4 regions of the Streptomyces hamibioticus genome follow, and region 3 is predicted to be linked to each of the others. Evidence: riboswitches for the same ligand, from Rfam matches in the RefSeq annotation. Region 3 holds a riboswitch; each other region holds the start of a gene.
The links. A riboswitch is a leader RNA that binds a small molecule or an ion and turns the genes downstream of it on or off. The one in region 3 is predicted to bind cobalamin.
Positions count from the first base shown of each region.

Region 1 (3,247 bases), 4.5 Mb from region 3:
CCTCGCGGTCACAGCGGGACACGCACGGTTGCCCGGAACCGACGGGACCTATCCCACCAAATCGGAGGAAACGGCCCGCTCGGGCCTTCTCGTCGGCGTGGCACTCCTGCCGTTCGCCGCCAACGCGCTGGCCTTCTACCTCTACTTCCACTTCCAGCACTTCCTGGCGGTGTACGCCGTCGAGCGCGCCTCCAGCGCCTTCTACAGCATGGTGCTGTTGCTCTGCTTCACGCTGGTCATCGTCGTACAGCCGCTCGCGTCCGGCCTGATCCGGCGCATGCCGTACGTCCTCGCCCTCGCGGTCGGGTTCACGGGCCTGGCGGCGGGACTGGCCGTGCTGGCGGCCGGCACCCGGACGGCACTGCTGGCGGGCGGCGCGCTGATCACCCTCGGCGACATCGTGCTGTTCCTCAAGAACGACCTGGAGGCATTGCGCCGCAGCCCCCGCTCCGACGCCGTGGTCTTCGGCCAGCAGCGGCTGGCCGCGGGCCTGGGCGCCTGCGCGAGCGGCGTACTGGGCGGGCAGTTGTACGGCCTCGGCGAACGGGCCGGGCACACCGGTTGGTTCTGGCTGTTGGCAGCCGCCCAGTGTCTGCTGCTTCCCCCGCTTCTGCTCTCGCTGCGCCGTCGCACGGCGCGGCGCCCTGTCCCCGACGGCGACCATGAAGGAGCACTGACGCGCGATGACACGGACGGGCGGATTCCAGGACGATGACTTCTGGACCGAGTTCCACGACTTCCTCTTCTCCGAGCGGCGCTACGAGCAGGCCGAGGTACTGCTGGACACCTCTCCCCTGCTCGCCCTCCCCGACGGATCACGCGTGCTGGACCTGTGCTGCGGGCCGGGCGTCTTCACCGTGCCCCTCGCCCGCCGCGGGCACCGCGTGACCGGCGTTGACCTGAGCCCGGCCATGCTGGACCGGGCACGCAAGCGGTCGGCCGACGCCGGTGCCGAGGTGACGTACGTGCGGGCCGACGCCCGCGAGTACAGCGCACCGGGCGGCTTCGACGTCGTCCTCAACATGTTCACCTCCTTCGGGTACTTCGAGGACCCCGCCGACAACGCGCGTGTGCTGCGCACCATGCACACCTGCCTGGCGCCCGGCGGCACGCTCGTCCTGGACCTCGCCGGGAAAGAACTCCTGGCCCGCAATGCCACCCCGCCCAAAGTGGTGCGGCGGGGCGACGACCTGATGGTGCAGACAGACACCGTCCTGGACGAGTGGGCGCGGCTGCGCAGCGAGTGGGTGCTGGTTCGGGGCGAGCGGGTGACGCGAGCCACCTTGACGTGGTTCGTGTACAGCGCGGTGGAGCTTCGCCGGATGGCCGAGGATGCGGGTTTCGGCCGCGTGGAGGTCTTCGGCGGGTTCGACGGACGCCCCTACGACGAGAACGCCGAGCGGCTCGTGCTGCGAGCGGTGCGCGAAGCGTGACGAAGGCGCGGGCGTGCGGCCGGGTCCGCACGCCCTTTTGCCGCCGACTCGGAGGAACGTGGGATCACCTGGTCATCGCCGCGACGGGAGACAGGAAGCCGGTGCGAATCCGGCACGGTCCCGCCACGGTGACCGGGGAGCACCCCTCCGAGATGCCACTGCGCACGGCGCGGGAAGGCGGAGGGAACGTCGATCCGGGAGTCAGGACACTGGTCCGTCGCGGGCCCGTCCCGAGGAGCGCGGACTCCAGGAGGCTTCACGTGTCCCAGCTGTTCACCCCTGCCCTCACGCGCGGGTTCCTTCGTACCACGGCCGCTGCCGTGTCTCTCACGTCAGTGCTGCTGACCGTCGGCTGCGGTTCATCCGACGAGAGCGGTGGGGACGCGAACGCCGGCGCGGCCGTGCCCGCGGGCTTTCCGGTCACGATCGACAACTGCGGTGTGAAGACGACATACGACGGGCCGCCGTCACGGGTGGTCACTATCCACCAGCACCCGGCCGAGCTCATGCTCGCCCTCGGCCTGAAGGACCGCCTGGCCGGAACGGCCTTCCCCGACTCCGCGGTCCTGCCCGAGCTGAAGAAGGACTACGAGTCCGTCCCGGAACTGGCGGAGAGGGAACCGTCCTTCGAGACCGTCCTGGACGCCGAACCCGACCTCGTCTACGGCGGCTACGGCAGCGCCTTCGACGAGAAAGAGGGCCGCTCCCGCGAGGCGTTCGCCGACGCCGGCATCGACACCTACCTCAACCGCGAGTACTGCGGAAGAAGCAGGTGACGATGAAGGACACCTACGACGAGATCCGCACCATCGGCAAGATCTTCGGCGTTCCGGACCGAGCCGACAAACTGGTCGCCGACCTCGAAGGCCGCGTCGGCAAGGCCGCCGACAAAGTCGAAGGCGAGCCCGAGGTGCCCGTCTTCGTCTACGACAGTGGCGACAAAAGCGCTTTCACCGCGGGCGGCAAGAGCCTGGGCACCGAACTGATCCGGCTGGCCGGCGGCGAGAACGTCTTCACCGACCTCGACGACGTCTTCCGTGACGTCTCCTGGGAGCAGGTCGTCGAGCGCAAGCCGGAAGTCATCGCCATCTATGACTACGCCGGTGCCGGAAGCGTCGAGGAGAAGAAGAAGTTCCTGCTCTCCCAGCCCGCGCTCGCCGACGTACCCGCCGTCAGGAACAAGCGGTTCGTCGTCCTGCCGCTGACCGCCACCCTGGTCGGCATCGGCTCGGCCTACGCGGTCGAGGACCTGGCCCGCGGGCTGCACCCGGAGATCCGGTGACTCAGGCCGCCACCGGCGCGCCCGCCGAACGGACCGTGCAACGACGGAAGGCCACCGGCTCGGGAGCAGGCCGTGCGCGGCTGGCCGTCACGCTGCTGGTGCTCACCGCGTTGCTCGTCGTCTCCGCCACGGCGGGCCTCGCGATCGGCTCCGTGCATGTCCGCCGGGCCAGGTGTGGGGCATCGTGACGCACGCGCTGGGCGCCGAATGGCAGGAACCGGACTGGTCAAGGGCCCGGGAGACCATCGTGGTGGACGTACGGGCACCGCGGGTACTGCTCGGTGCGGTCACCGGCGCCGGCCTGGCGGTGATCGGCACCGCGCTGCAGGCCCTGGTGCGGAACCCTCTCGCAGAGCCGTACCTGCTCGGCGTCTCCTCCGGGGCGTCGCTCGGCGCCGTCTCCGTGATCGTGTTCGGGTTCACCCTCTTCGGACCGGCCTCCCTGTCGGTGGCCGCCTTCGTGGGCGCCTTGGGCGCACTCCTGCTCGTGTACGCCACCGCCCGCACCGGCGGACGCATCACCTCGTCGCGG
Region 1 is NZ_JBKKQY010000001.1:1,389,215-1,392,461, forward strand. It holds gene ACLGIH_RS06295 (MFS transporter) at 1-715, shown strand, start outside; gene ACLGIH_RS06300 (class I SAM-dependent methyltransferase) at 684-1,433, shown strand; cobalamin riboswitch at 1,486-1,665, shown strand; partial or broken gene ACLGIH_RS06305 (ABC transporter substrate-binding protein) at 1,694-2,715, shown strand; partial or broken gene ACLGIH_RS06310 (FecCD family ABC transporter permease) at 2,712-3,247, shown strand, end outside.
Region 1: it holds a riboswitch for cobalamin, as region 3 does, so the genes downstream of both, ACLGIH_RS06305 (ABC transporter substrate-binding protein) here and ACLGIH_RS26720 (cobalamin biosynthesis protein) in region 3, are expected to answer to the same signal.

Region 2 (3,247 bases), 4.2 Mb from region 3:
GCGGCCCGGGTGCGGCCGCAGCCCGCCGCTGAGCAGCCGCATCAGCGTGGTCTTGCCGCTGCCGTTGCGGCCCAGCAGGGCGAGCGCCCGCCCCTCGGGCACCTCGAAGTCGACCGCGCGCAGCACGGTGGGCCCGTCCTCGTACGCGAAGGAGGCGCCCCGCAGGGCGATGAGGGCGGACTCGCTCACGACAGTGGCCTTTCCAGTACGAAGGTGAGGGCGGCCAGCGCCGCCAGCAGCGCGAGGCTCGCGGCCGTGAACGGCACCGAGACGCGGGCCTCGGGCACCAGCACCCGCAGCGTGCCGTCGTAGCCGCGTCCGGCGAGCCCGGCCTGGAGCCGCGCCGCCCGGTCGAAGGAGCGCACGAACGCCGTCGCGCCGAGCCCGGCCAGCGACCGCCAGGCGGCGGCCCGCGTGGTGTGCCCCAGCCGGGCCGCCTGGGCCTGCCGCACCCGCCGCACCGAGTCGAGCAGCAGGAAGCTCATCCGGTACGTCACCAGCGCCACGTCGACGACCGGCGCGGGCACCCCGGCCCGCACCAGGCGGGGCAGCAGATCGGACATCGGGGTGGTGAACGCGAACAGCAGCACCCCGAGCGAGGCTGCCGAGGTGCGCAGCAGCAGCCCGCCCGCCCGAGCCGGTCCGCCGTCGGCCAGGGACACGAACGCGTCCGCGCCGCCGACCTGCACGAGCAGCGGCAGCGCCCCGGTCACGCAGAAGCCGAGCGGCACCCGGTACGCCCGCCACAGCCGCCGCCCCGGCACACCCGCCGGGCCCAGCAGCACCGCCAGCGCCGTCACCAGTACCAGTGCCGCGCCCGGCCAGGGCGGCAGCGAGATCGCGAGCACCGTGAGGCCCAGCCCCAGCACGGCCTTGTCCACGGGATGGCGGCGGCGCCAGCGACTGGCGTGCGCCGCGGCGTCGATCGGCAGCACTCAGTCCCCTGCGGGAGCGTCCGGCCGGGCCGCCGCCCGGGCCCGCTCCTCGCCCTGCCGCCGTCCCCGGCGCAGACCGAAGTAGTACGCGAGCACGCCGGCGCCGAGGGCCGCCTGCACGGCGAACAGCGCGGACTCGATCTCCCCGGACGGGGGTTCGTACAGCGGCGAGAACCACGGCTCGTAGTCCGGGTCGATCTCGGTGATCGCCGTCTCCGCCTCGGCGTCGGCGCCGGAGAACGGCTCCTCCTTGCGGTCGCCGAGCCCGAACACCAGCGGCAGCACCGCGAGCGCGGCCACCGCGAGCAGCAGCAGGGCGTCGATCCTCGTGTCGCGCTTCACCGGGCCGCCGCCTCCTGCCCCGCCGTCTTCGCCTTCGTCCTGGTCACCAGCACGCCCAGCCGGGTCAGTTCGCCCTTGCTGGACCGCACCAGCAGCCGCATCACGAGGACCGTGAGGAGCCCCTCGCTCACCGCGAGCGGGATCTGCGTCACCGCGAAGATCGAACCGAACTTGCCGAGCGCGCCCAGGAATCCGCTGCCCGGGTCCGGGAAGGCGAGCGCCAGCTGGACGGACGTGACGCAGTAGGTGGACAGGTCGGCGACGAACGCGCCGCAGAACACGGCGGCCATCAGCGGCGCGTCGCAGCGGCGCAGCAGCCGGTAGGCGCCGTACCCGGCCCACGGCCCGACGATCGCCATGGAGAAGACGTTGGCGCCGAGCGTGGTCAGCCCGCCGTGGGCCAGCAGCAGCGCCTGGAACAGCAGTGTGATGGTGCCCAGCACCGCCATGACCGGCGGCCGGAACAGGATGGCGCCCAGCCCGGTGCCGGTCGGATGGGAGCAACTCCCGGTCACCGACGGCAGTTTCAGGGCGGACAGCACGAACGTGAAGGCTCCGGAGGCGCCGAGGAGCAGGGTGCTCTCCGGGTGCTCCCTGACCTCACGGGTGAGTGACCGTACTCCGTGGACGACGAACGGCGCTGACGCGGCGCCCCAGGCGACCGCGTGCGCCGGAGGCAGAAAGCCCTCGGCTATGTGCATGGCTCGGCAGACCCTCTCCAACACCTCGTGGATGGTTGACGCGCCTCGGCCGGTCTCCTGGCTGACGGGTACCACCGCCCGAACTCCGCCTTCCCGGGTCCGTGGAGGACCCAGTGGCTGCCCGTGAGGGCCGGAGCCGGACTTCCCGATCACAGTGGCGAGGGCCGCACCGGCATTGCACCGGATTTCCCGTTCACCAAGGCGTGGTGACAGTAGTGCGCCCGCACCGGCAGTGACAAGGGCGTACGGGGCGCTCGGACCGAGGTCACACGCCCCCTGTGCCGTCAATCGCGCCGGTCACGCTCCGACCGCCGCGCTTGACGGGCATCGTCCTGGCCGCACTCAGCCTCGTCGCCCAGTTCGTGTTCCTGCCGTACGCGCCCGTCTGGTCGGTGATCACGATGGCGATCGACGTCTTCGTCATCCGGGCCCCGGCCCGCCGCCAGGAGGAGGCCGAGAGAGTCCGACCGCCTCGGCCTCGTCCTGGCGGATCGCTCGCGCCCGGCGGCTCCGCGCTCAGCGCCGCAGCAGCCGCGCCACCCCCGCCGCCGCACCGGCCGCGGCCAGCCCGGCACCCGCCAGGGCCAGGGCCCGGCCCGGCCGGCCCGGGGGCGCCGGGCGGGCGCCGGGCGCGGTGCCGTAGGCGCTGCCGGGGGCGTCGGGGAGCGCCGAGGCCAGCAGCTCCGCCAGATGCACGGCCTCGTGGCCGCCGCTGTCGAACTCGTGGACCTGGGTGCGGCAGCTGAAGCCGTCGGCGAGCACGACGGTCCCCGCGTCCTCGTCCCGCAGCCGCGGCAGCAGCACCCGCTCCGCGCACGCCTCGCTGACCTCCTCATGGCCGCGCTCGAACCCGAAGTTGCCGGCCAGTCCGCAGCAGCCGGAGTCCAGCCGCTCCACGTCCACCCCGGCGCGGCGCAGCAGTTCCCGGTCGGCGTCCCAGCCCAGCACCGCGTGCTGGTGGCAGTGCACCTGGGCCAGCGCACGAGCGGACCGGTCGGGCACCTGCGGCGGCCGGTAGCCGGGGGAGTGCTCGGTGAGCAGCCCGGCCAGGGTCACCGTCTGGTCCCGCAGCCTGCGCACGTCCTGGTCGCCGGGGAACAGCTCGGCCGCGTCCGCCCGGAACACGGCCGCGCAGCTCGGCTCCAGGACCACCACGAGACCGCCCTCCCGGACGTGCCCGGCCAGCCGCCGCACGGTCCGGGTCAGGATCTTCTCGGCGGTGCCGAGCTGCCCGGTGGAGATCCAGGTCAGCCCGCAGCACAGCGGCTC
Region 2 is NZ_JBKKQY010000001.1:1,735,229-1,738,475, reverse strand. It holds gene ACLGIH_RS07815 (ATP-binding cassette domain-containing protein) at 1-189, opposite strand, end outside; gene cbiQ (cobalt ECF transporter T component CbiQ) at 186-935, opposite strand; gene ACLGIH_RS07805 (energy-coupling factor ABC transporter substrate-binding protein) at 936-1,277, opposite strand; gene ACLGIH_RS07800 (energy-coupling factor ABC transporter permease) at 1,274-1,978, opposite strand; cobalamin riboswitch at 2,009-2,194, opposite strand; partial or broken gene ACLGIH_RS35050 (DUF7144 family membrane protein) at 2,293-2,433, shown strand; gene ACLGIH_RS07790 (FAD-binding and (Fe-S)-binding domain-containing protein) at 2,495-3,247, opposite strand, start outside.
Region 2: it holds a riboswitch for cobalamin, as region 3 does, so the genes downstream of both, ACLGIH_RS07800 (energy-coupling factor ABC transporter permease) here and ACLGIH_RS26720 (cobalamin biosynthesis protein) in region 3, are expected to answer to the same signal.

Region 3 (3,247 bases):
GGCAGGACGCCGAGCCCGTCGACGTGGCCCCGGCGGCTCTCGACGTCGTCCTCGATGTGCTCGCCGAGGAGCTGGAAGCCGCCGCAGACGCCGAGCAGGGGCCGCTGCTCGGCGGCCCTGCGGACGAGGGCGTCCGCCAGGCCCCGCTCCCGCAGCCACTCCAGCGCCCGGACCGTCCCGCGTGTCCCCGGCACGACCACCAGATCGGCGTCGGCCAGCTCCTCCGGCCGGTCCACGAACCGCACCACGACGCCCGGCTCGGCGGCCAGCGCGTCCACGTCCGTGAAGTTGGACATCAGCGGGACCGCGCAGACGGCGACCCGCAGCACGTCCTCGCCGAGCGGCGGCGCGACGACCGACTCCCGCACCGTCCCCCGCAGGGAGATCCGCAGCCCGTCCTCCTCGTCGATGCCGAGCCCGTGCCGGAAGGGCAGGACGCCGTACGTCCGCCGCCCGGTGAGGTTCCGGAGCATGTCGAGGCCCGGCTCCAGCAGCGACACGTCGCCCCGGAACTTGTTGACGAGGAACCCGGCGACCAGGGCCTGGTCCTCGGGCGCCAGCAGTGCCACCGTGCCGAAGAAGGACGCGAACACACCCCCGCGGTCGATGTCGCCGACGACGAGGACGGGGAGCCCGGCCCCCCGGGCGATCCCCATGTTCACGATGTCGGTCCGGCGCAGGTTGATCTCCGCCGGACTGCCCGCCCCCTCACAGATCACCGCGTCATACGTGCCCCGCAGCTCGGCGAGGCAGTCCAGCACGGTGCCGAGCAGCTTCTGCTGCCGCCCGCCGTGGTAGCCGCGCGCGCTCAGCTCCCCGACCGGCTTGCCGAGCAGCACCACCTGGCTGCTCCGCTCGCCGCCCGGCTTGAGCAGCACCGGGTTCATCAGCGCGGTCGGCTCCACGCGGCAGGCCTGGGCCTGCATGGCCTGCGCCCGGCCGATCTCCGCGCCCTCGCGGGTGACGAAGGAGTTGAGCGACATGTTCTGCGCCTTGAAGGGCGCCACCTTCACGCCCTGCCGCACCAGCCAGCGGCAGATACCGGCCGTGACGACGCTCTTGCCGGCGTCGGAGGTGGTGCCGGCGACCAGGAGCCCACCGTTCATGACGTCCGTCCTTTCGTGACCACCCGGCGTGCCAGCAGCCGCGCGCCGGCGCACACGCCGAGCGCCAGCCAGCCCACGCGCCGGGAGAGCCGTACGGCCCGGTCGATGTCGTCGGCCCGGACGGCGCGTCCCGCCGCCCCGTTGAGCACGGGCCGGTGCTCCACCCGGCCGCCGTAGGAGAGCGTCCCGCCCAGCCGCACGCCCAGGGCACCCGCGAACGCGGCCTCCACGGGACCGGCGTTGGGGCTCGGATGCCCGTCCGCGTCGGCGCGCCAGGCCCGGACGGCGCCGCGCGGATCGCCGCCGGCCACGGTGGCCAGGGCGGCGGTGAGCCGGGCGCCCGGCCAGCCGGCCAGGTCGTCGAGGCGGGCGGAGGCCCAGCCGTAGCGGCGGTACCGGGAGGACTTGTGGCCGACCATGGCGTCGAGGGTGTTCACGGCCCGGAAGCCCAGCAGGCCCGGCACGCCGCCGACGGCGCCCCACACCAGCGCGCCGACCACCGCGTCGGAGGTGTTCTCGGCGACGGACTCGACGACGGCCCGGGCGATCCCGTCGGCGTCCAGCGCCTGTGGATCCCGGCCGCACAGGTGCGGCAGCCGCGCCCGGGCGGCCTCGACGTCCCCGGACCGCAGCGCGCGCCCGATCGCACCGGCCTCGCGGGCGAGCGAGGTCCCACCGACGACGGCCCAGGTGGCGGCGCCGGTCAGCGCGACGGAGGCGGCGGGGGAGGTGCGGACGGCCCGTGCGGCGGCGGCCCCGAGGGCGACGGCGCCACCGGCGCACACGGCCGTGTGCAGCGCGCCCCAGCCGCGGTGGTCGCGCCACAGCACCCGTTCCACGGCACCGGCGGCCCGCCCGAACGCGGCGACCGGGTGCCCGCGGCGCGGATCGCCGAGGACCAGGTCGCCGAGCAGGCCGGCGGCGGCGCCGTACGCGAAGACGCGTTCGGCCCGCATCGGTTCAGCCGAGCGTGCGGAAGGGCGAAGTGTCGCGGGTGTTCCTCGGTCGGCAGCAGCCGTGCATGGCGATTGTCCTCACTCAGGGTGTCCGCGCCCTGGTTCGACGAAATCGGCGGTGAGAGTTCCTGGCTCCCGGGGGACGAGCCCCCGGTGACAGTGGCGGGACCGCGCCGGATTCGCACCGGCTTCCTCTCCTGCCGCCGTATTGGCTCGGGAAGTCCACCACGGCCCGCGAACACCCGTCAACTTGCCGTTGACCTGCGAGGGGGGAGTGTGCGGAGCCCCACACCCGGGAGGTGTGCGCGGGCACGCGAAAGGGGTGCGGGACGGTGCTGTCCGTCCCGCACCCCTCCCGGTGCCCTGGGTCAGGCGACGATCAGATAGATGCCGTACGCCACCGCCGCCGCGCACGCCGCGAAGCAGGCGTAGGCGCCGGTGACGGCGAGGGCCGCGCCGCCGCCCTGCTCCGCGGCCCGCTCCTTGCGGGCGAGGCCGGCGATGCCGAGGACGAACAGGCCCACCAGGGCCACGGTGGTCACGAGACTGACCCCGAAGACGGAGCCGAGGGCTGCCCAGTCGATCTTCATGGTGCTTACTCCTGCGGGCTCAGACGGTGGTGGTCGACGGGGTCTTGGCGTCGCGGACGTCGCCCTGGGCCGGGACGGTGGCCACCAGCTCCTCGGCGGCGGACGTGGGCGGCGGGGTCACGGCGGCCACGGCCTGGGTCACCACACCGGTCTGCGCGGGCTCGTGGTCGTTGACGTTGGTGTGGTCGACCACCTCGCGCCGGGAGATCTTCCAGATCGCGGCGCTGGAGACGACGAGGAAGACCGCGACGGCCGCCGTGCCCCAGTCGCCGAAGCCGGTGACCCACTCCGCGACGGCGGCGACCAGGGCCGCGGCCGGCAGCGTCAGGCCCCAGGCGACGAACATCCGGGTGGCCGTGGACCAGCGGACCACACCGCCCTTGCGGCCGAGACCCGAGCCCATCACCGCGCCGGAGACGGAGTGCGTGGTGGAGAGGGAGAAGCCGAGGTGGGAGGAGGCCAGGATGACCGTGGCCGCGCTGGTCTGGGCGGCGAAGCCCTGCTGCGGCTGGAGGTCGGTCAGGCCCTTGCCCATGGTGCGGATGATCCGCCAGCCGCCGAGGTAGGTGCCGAGCGCGATGGCGATGCCCGCGGA
Region 3 is NZ_JBKKQY010000001.1:5,894,108-5,897,354, forward strand. It holds gene ACLGIH_RS26715 (cobyric acid synthase) at 1-1,106, opposite strand, end outside; gene ACLGIH_RS26720 (cobalamin biosynthesis protein) at 1,103-2,062, opposite strand; cobalamin riboswitch at 2,163-2,282, opposite strand; gene ACLGIH_RS26725 (hypothetical protein) at 2,431-2,652, opposite strand; gene ACLGIH_RS26730 (inorganic phosphate transporter) at 2,672-3,247, opposite strand, start outside.

Region 4 (3,247 bases), 4.5 Mb from region 3:
CGCTGCCACGTCATCCTCGACCAGGGCATGGTCATCTCCTCCGGACTGCGGACCTCGTGGGGCTTGAGCGCGGCCGGATCCAGGGCCTCGGCGTGCCGGGCGAACACGCGCTCCACGTAGCGGTGCCCGGTGTCGGCCCCTATCACCAGATGCAGTCGGTCGGGGTGGCGGCGTGCCTCGTACGTCGCCGTCAGGTAGCCGGCACCGGTGGACAGTCCGGCGAAGACGGCGTGCTCGCGCAGCAGGGCGACGGCACCGGACATGGCGTGGGTGAAGTCCAGCCAGTGCACGGTGTCGTAGAGATGGTGGCGGACGTTGTCGAAGACGATCGACGAGCCGATGCCGGCGATGATCGCCTCGGGATCGTGATGGTCCTGGCTGCCGAAGGTGACGCTGCCGAAGGGCTGGACGCCGACCAGACGCACCGAGGGGTCCGTCATGCGCAGGCGTTCTACGATGCCGCCGGTCGAGGCCCCGGAACCGACCCCGCCGACGACGGTCAGCGGTGCGGCCGGGAACTCCGCCGCGATCCGGTCGGCCACCTCCTGGTAGCCGAGGTAGTGGACGTCGTCGTGGTACTGGCGCATCCAGTGGTGGCCGGGACGCTCGGCGAGGATCTCGCGCACCCGTCGCACCCTCAGTTCCTGGTCGAGTTTGAGGTTCCGCGACGGTCTGACCTGTTCCACGGTGCTGCCGAGGATCTCCAGTTGGGCGAGGGTGGTGGCGTCGACGGTGGTGGACGCGACGATGTGGCACCGCATGCCGTACCGGTGGCAGGCCAGGGCGAGGGCGTAGGCGTAGATGCCGCTGGAGCTGTCGATCAGGGTCTGGCCCGGACGGACGGTGCCCCGCTCCAGCAGATGGCGGACGGCGGCCAGGGCCGAGTAGATCTTCATCGACTCGAACCTCAGCAGGACCAGGCCATCGGTGAGCCGGACGAGGTCCGGGACTTTCAGGGCGTCGGCGATGTGGGGGTGGATCACCCGTAGCCTCCTTGGGCGAAGGTGCACTGGTGGCCGAGCGAGTGGAAGAACGTGGAGAGTTCGGACTTGACCTCGGCCCGTGGGCGCGAGGCGAAGAGGTAGCCGGCCAGGCAGCCGGTGTGGGCGACGAAGACGCCGTCGGCGCCGAACCGCTCACGATGGGCCTGCAGGCTGCCGAAGGTCGCCTTGGGCAGCACCTCCTGGGACAAGGCGGCGCTGACCGTCGCGGCACGGGCGACGGCGGCCGGGTCGCCCGAGTCGAAGCCCTTCACCAGATCGGTCAGACACCGCTGGTACTCCTCGCCGCGGCGCCGGTAGTGGTCCAGCAGCAGGGGAGTGACGGCGGCGGTGTCCACCGTGCCGGGCTCCGTGACGTACACGGTGTGGAAGCCGATGTCCGGGCCAAGCCGCCGCACCACCCGGTGCCGGCCGCTGAGATACAGGGCGAACTCGTCGAGGAAGACACTGTCGGCGCGCTCGATGTCCGCCAGGACACCTAGGAGCACGTCCACGTCGTAAGGCAGGGAGAAAACGCGGAACAGACAGCGCAGCGTCGCCACGATGTCCGCCGTCGAACTGGCCATCCCCACGCCCACCGGCAGTTCGGAGTGGGTGCGCCACTCGCCCGGGGGCATGACGAGGCCGTAATGGTCCAGGAAGAGCCGGGCAGCTTTCACCGATTTCTCCCCGAGCGGCGGCGTATGCGGCGCAGGACCGGCCGCCGTCCTCGGAGTGAAGTACACCCAGGAGTGACGGTCCACGGGAAAGGACACCACCGCGATCTCAGGATCGGTGCCCGCCCGCAACGGGCCCTGGTACAGCTCGCCCAGAGTGCCGTGGCAGACACCGGACACGGTGCTGCGGGACACGTCCCGCTCCTGCAGGACGCCCGCGACAGGTCCGAGGATCGTCTGTCCCGGTCCGTCGGACGACACGTCGGCCCGGGGACGGAAGGGCCGATCCGAAGCGGCTGTGTCCCGCACATCCTCCTCCTCCGTACCGGGACTTGAACACCGACAGGGAAGGAGGCGCGGCCACACGCACGACGTACGACCGCCCATACCGCCGACCCAGTCCACGAGGTCACGTGCACAGCCCACGCGGGACGCGGGCGCAGTGGCAGGTCTTCGGACTCGCGGGCACGTCCGCCGAAAGGGCGGACACCTACCGGCCGTCTCTTCCCCGGCCCTGACGCGGGCCCAGTGACATCGACGGCTTCCGTTCCCACTCACCGCTGCGGGACAGCCTCGGATTCGCACCGGGTTCCCTCTTGCGTCGCGCCACTAGGCGTCCGGGCGGACGGGAGGCACGAACCGACTGCGTGCATCAGAGTAGGGGCGCTCGTATTCCTGCGACAGTGGGCCTTCGGCGGTTGTCTTGAATGTGGAGGGGACGAAGAACCAGGGGTGTCCCCTGTGCAGTTGTCGTGGCGGCTCTGGCTGGATATCACCTCTGAGGATCGCTGTCCCGTCAGCCAGACTTGTTGCTTCACGACACATGCGCACCGTTGCCGCGGTGGCCCGTGCCCGGGAGGCCCCTGATGACGTCAGAAGCGAGGCCGGACGAAGACGGGGCAGAAGCGCCGCCCGGGCGGGGACGGCCTCCCGGGGACCGCGTCGCTCTGCGCGGCGATCTGCGCTCCGCCCTGCCCGACGCCACCGCGGCGGTGGTGGTCACGGCGCTCGTGTTCGCCCTCCTGTGGGCGCGCATGGAGTCGGGTGCTTCGGACACCGTCGCGGTCATGCCGTTCATGGACGATGCCGGCACCTACTGGATGTACCTGCTCAGCCAGGCGTTCGGCTGGTCGGGGCTGTTGTGGGCCTGGGGCACGGTCATGCTCGGCCTGCTGCTGTCGGGGCCGTGCCCGGCCCGGCTACCGGTCTCCCGGCAGGTACTGGAGCGCTGGCACCGAGCCACGAGCCTGACGACGATGGCGCTGATGTTCGCCCACGCGCTGATGTTCGCGGCGGAACTCGTGCGCTACGAGACGAAGGTGGCGTGGGCGGAGCGGCTGTGGGTGGCCTTCGCGGACACCTTCGTGCCGGGCTGGTACGACTCCGGCACCGGCCGGATCGCCATCCCCCTCGGCCAGGGCGCCCTGTACCTCGCGATACCGCTCGGGCTGCTGTTCTACGTCCGGCACCGCATCGGAGCGAACGCCTGGCGACGGCTGCACCGTTTTGTGATCGTCGTCTACGTGCTGAGCGTCTGGCACACCCTGCTGTACGGAACCAACGTCTGGTACGGGGAGTGGCCGCGCACTG
Region 4 is NZ_JBKKQY010000001.1:1,384,132-1,387,378, reverse strand. It holds gene ACLGIH_RS06285 (cysteine synthase family protein) at 1-983, opposite strand, end outside; gene ACLGIH_RS06280 (GHMP family kinase ATP-binding protein) at 980-1,852, opposite strand; cobalamin riboswitch at 2,086-2,316, opposite strand; gene ACLGIH_RS06275 (ferric reductase-like transmembrane domain-containing protein) at 2,524-3,247, shown strand, end outside.
Region 4: it holds a riboswitch for cobalamin, as region 3 does, so the genes downstream of both, ACLGIH_RS06280 (GHMP family kinase ATP-binding protein) here and ACLGIH_RS26720 (cobalamin biosynthesis protein) in region 3, are expected to answer to the same signal.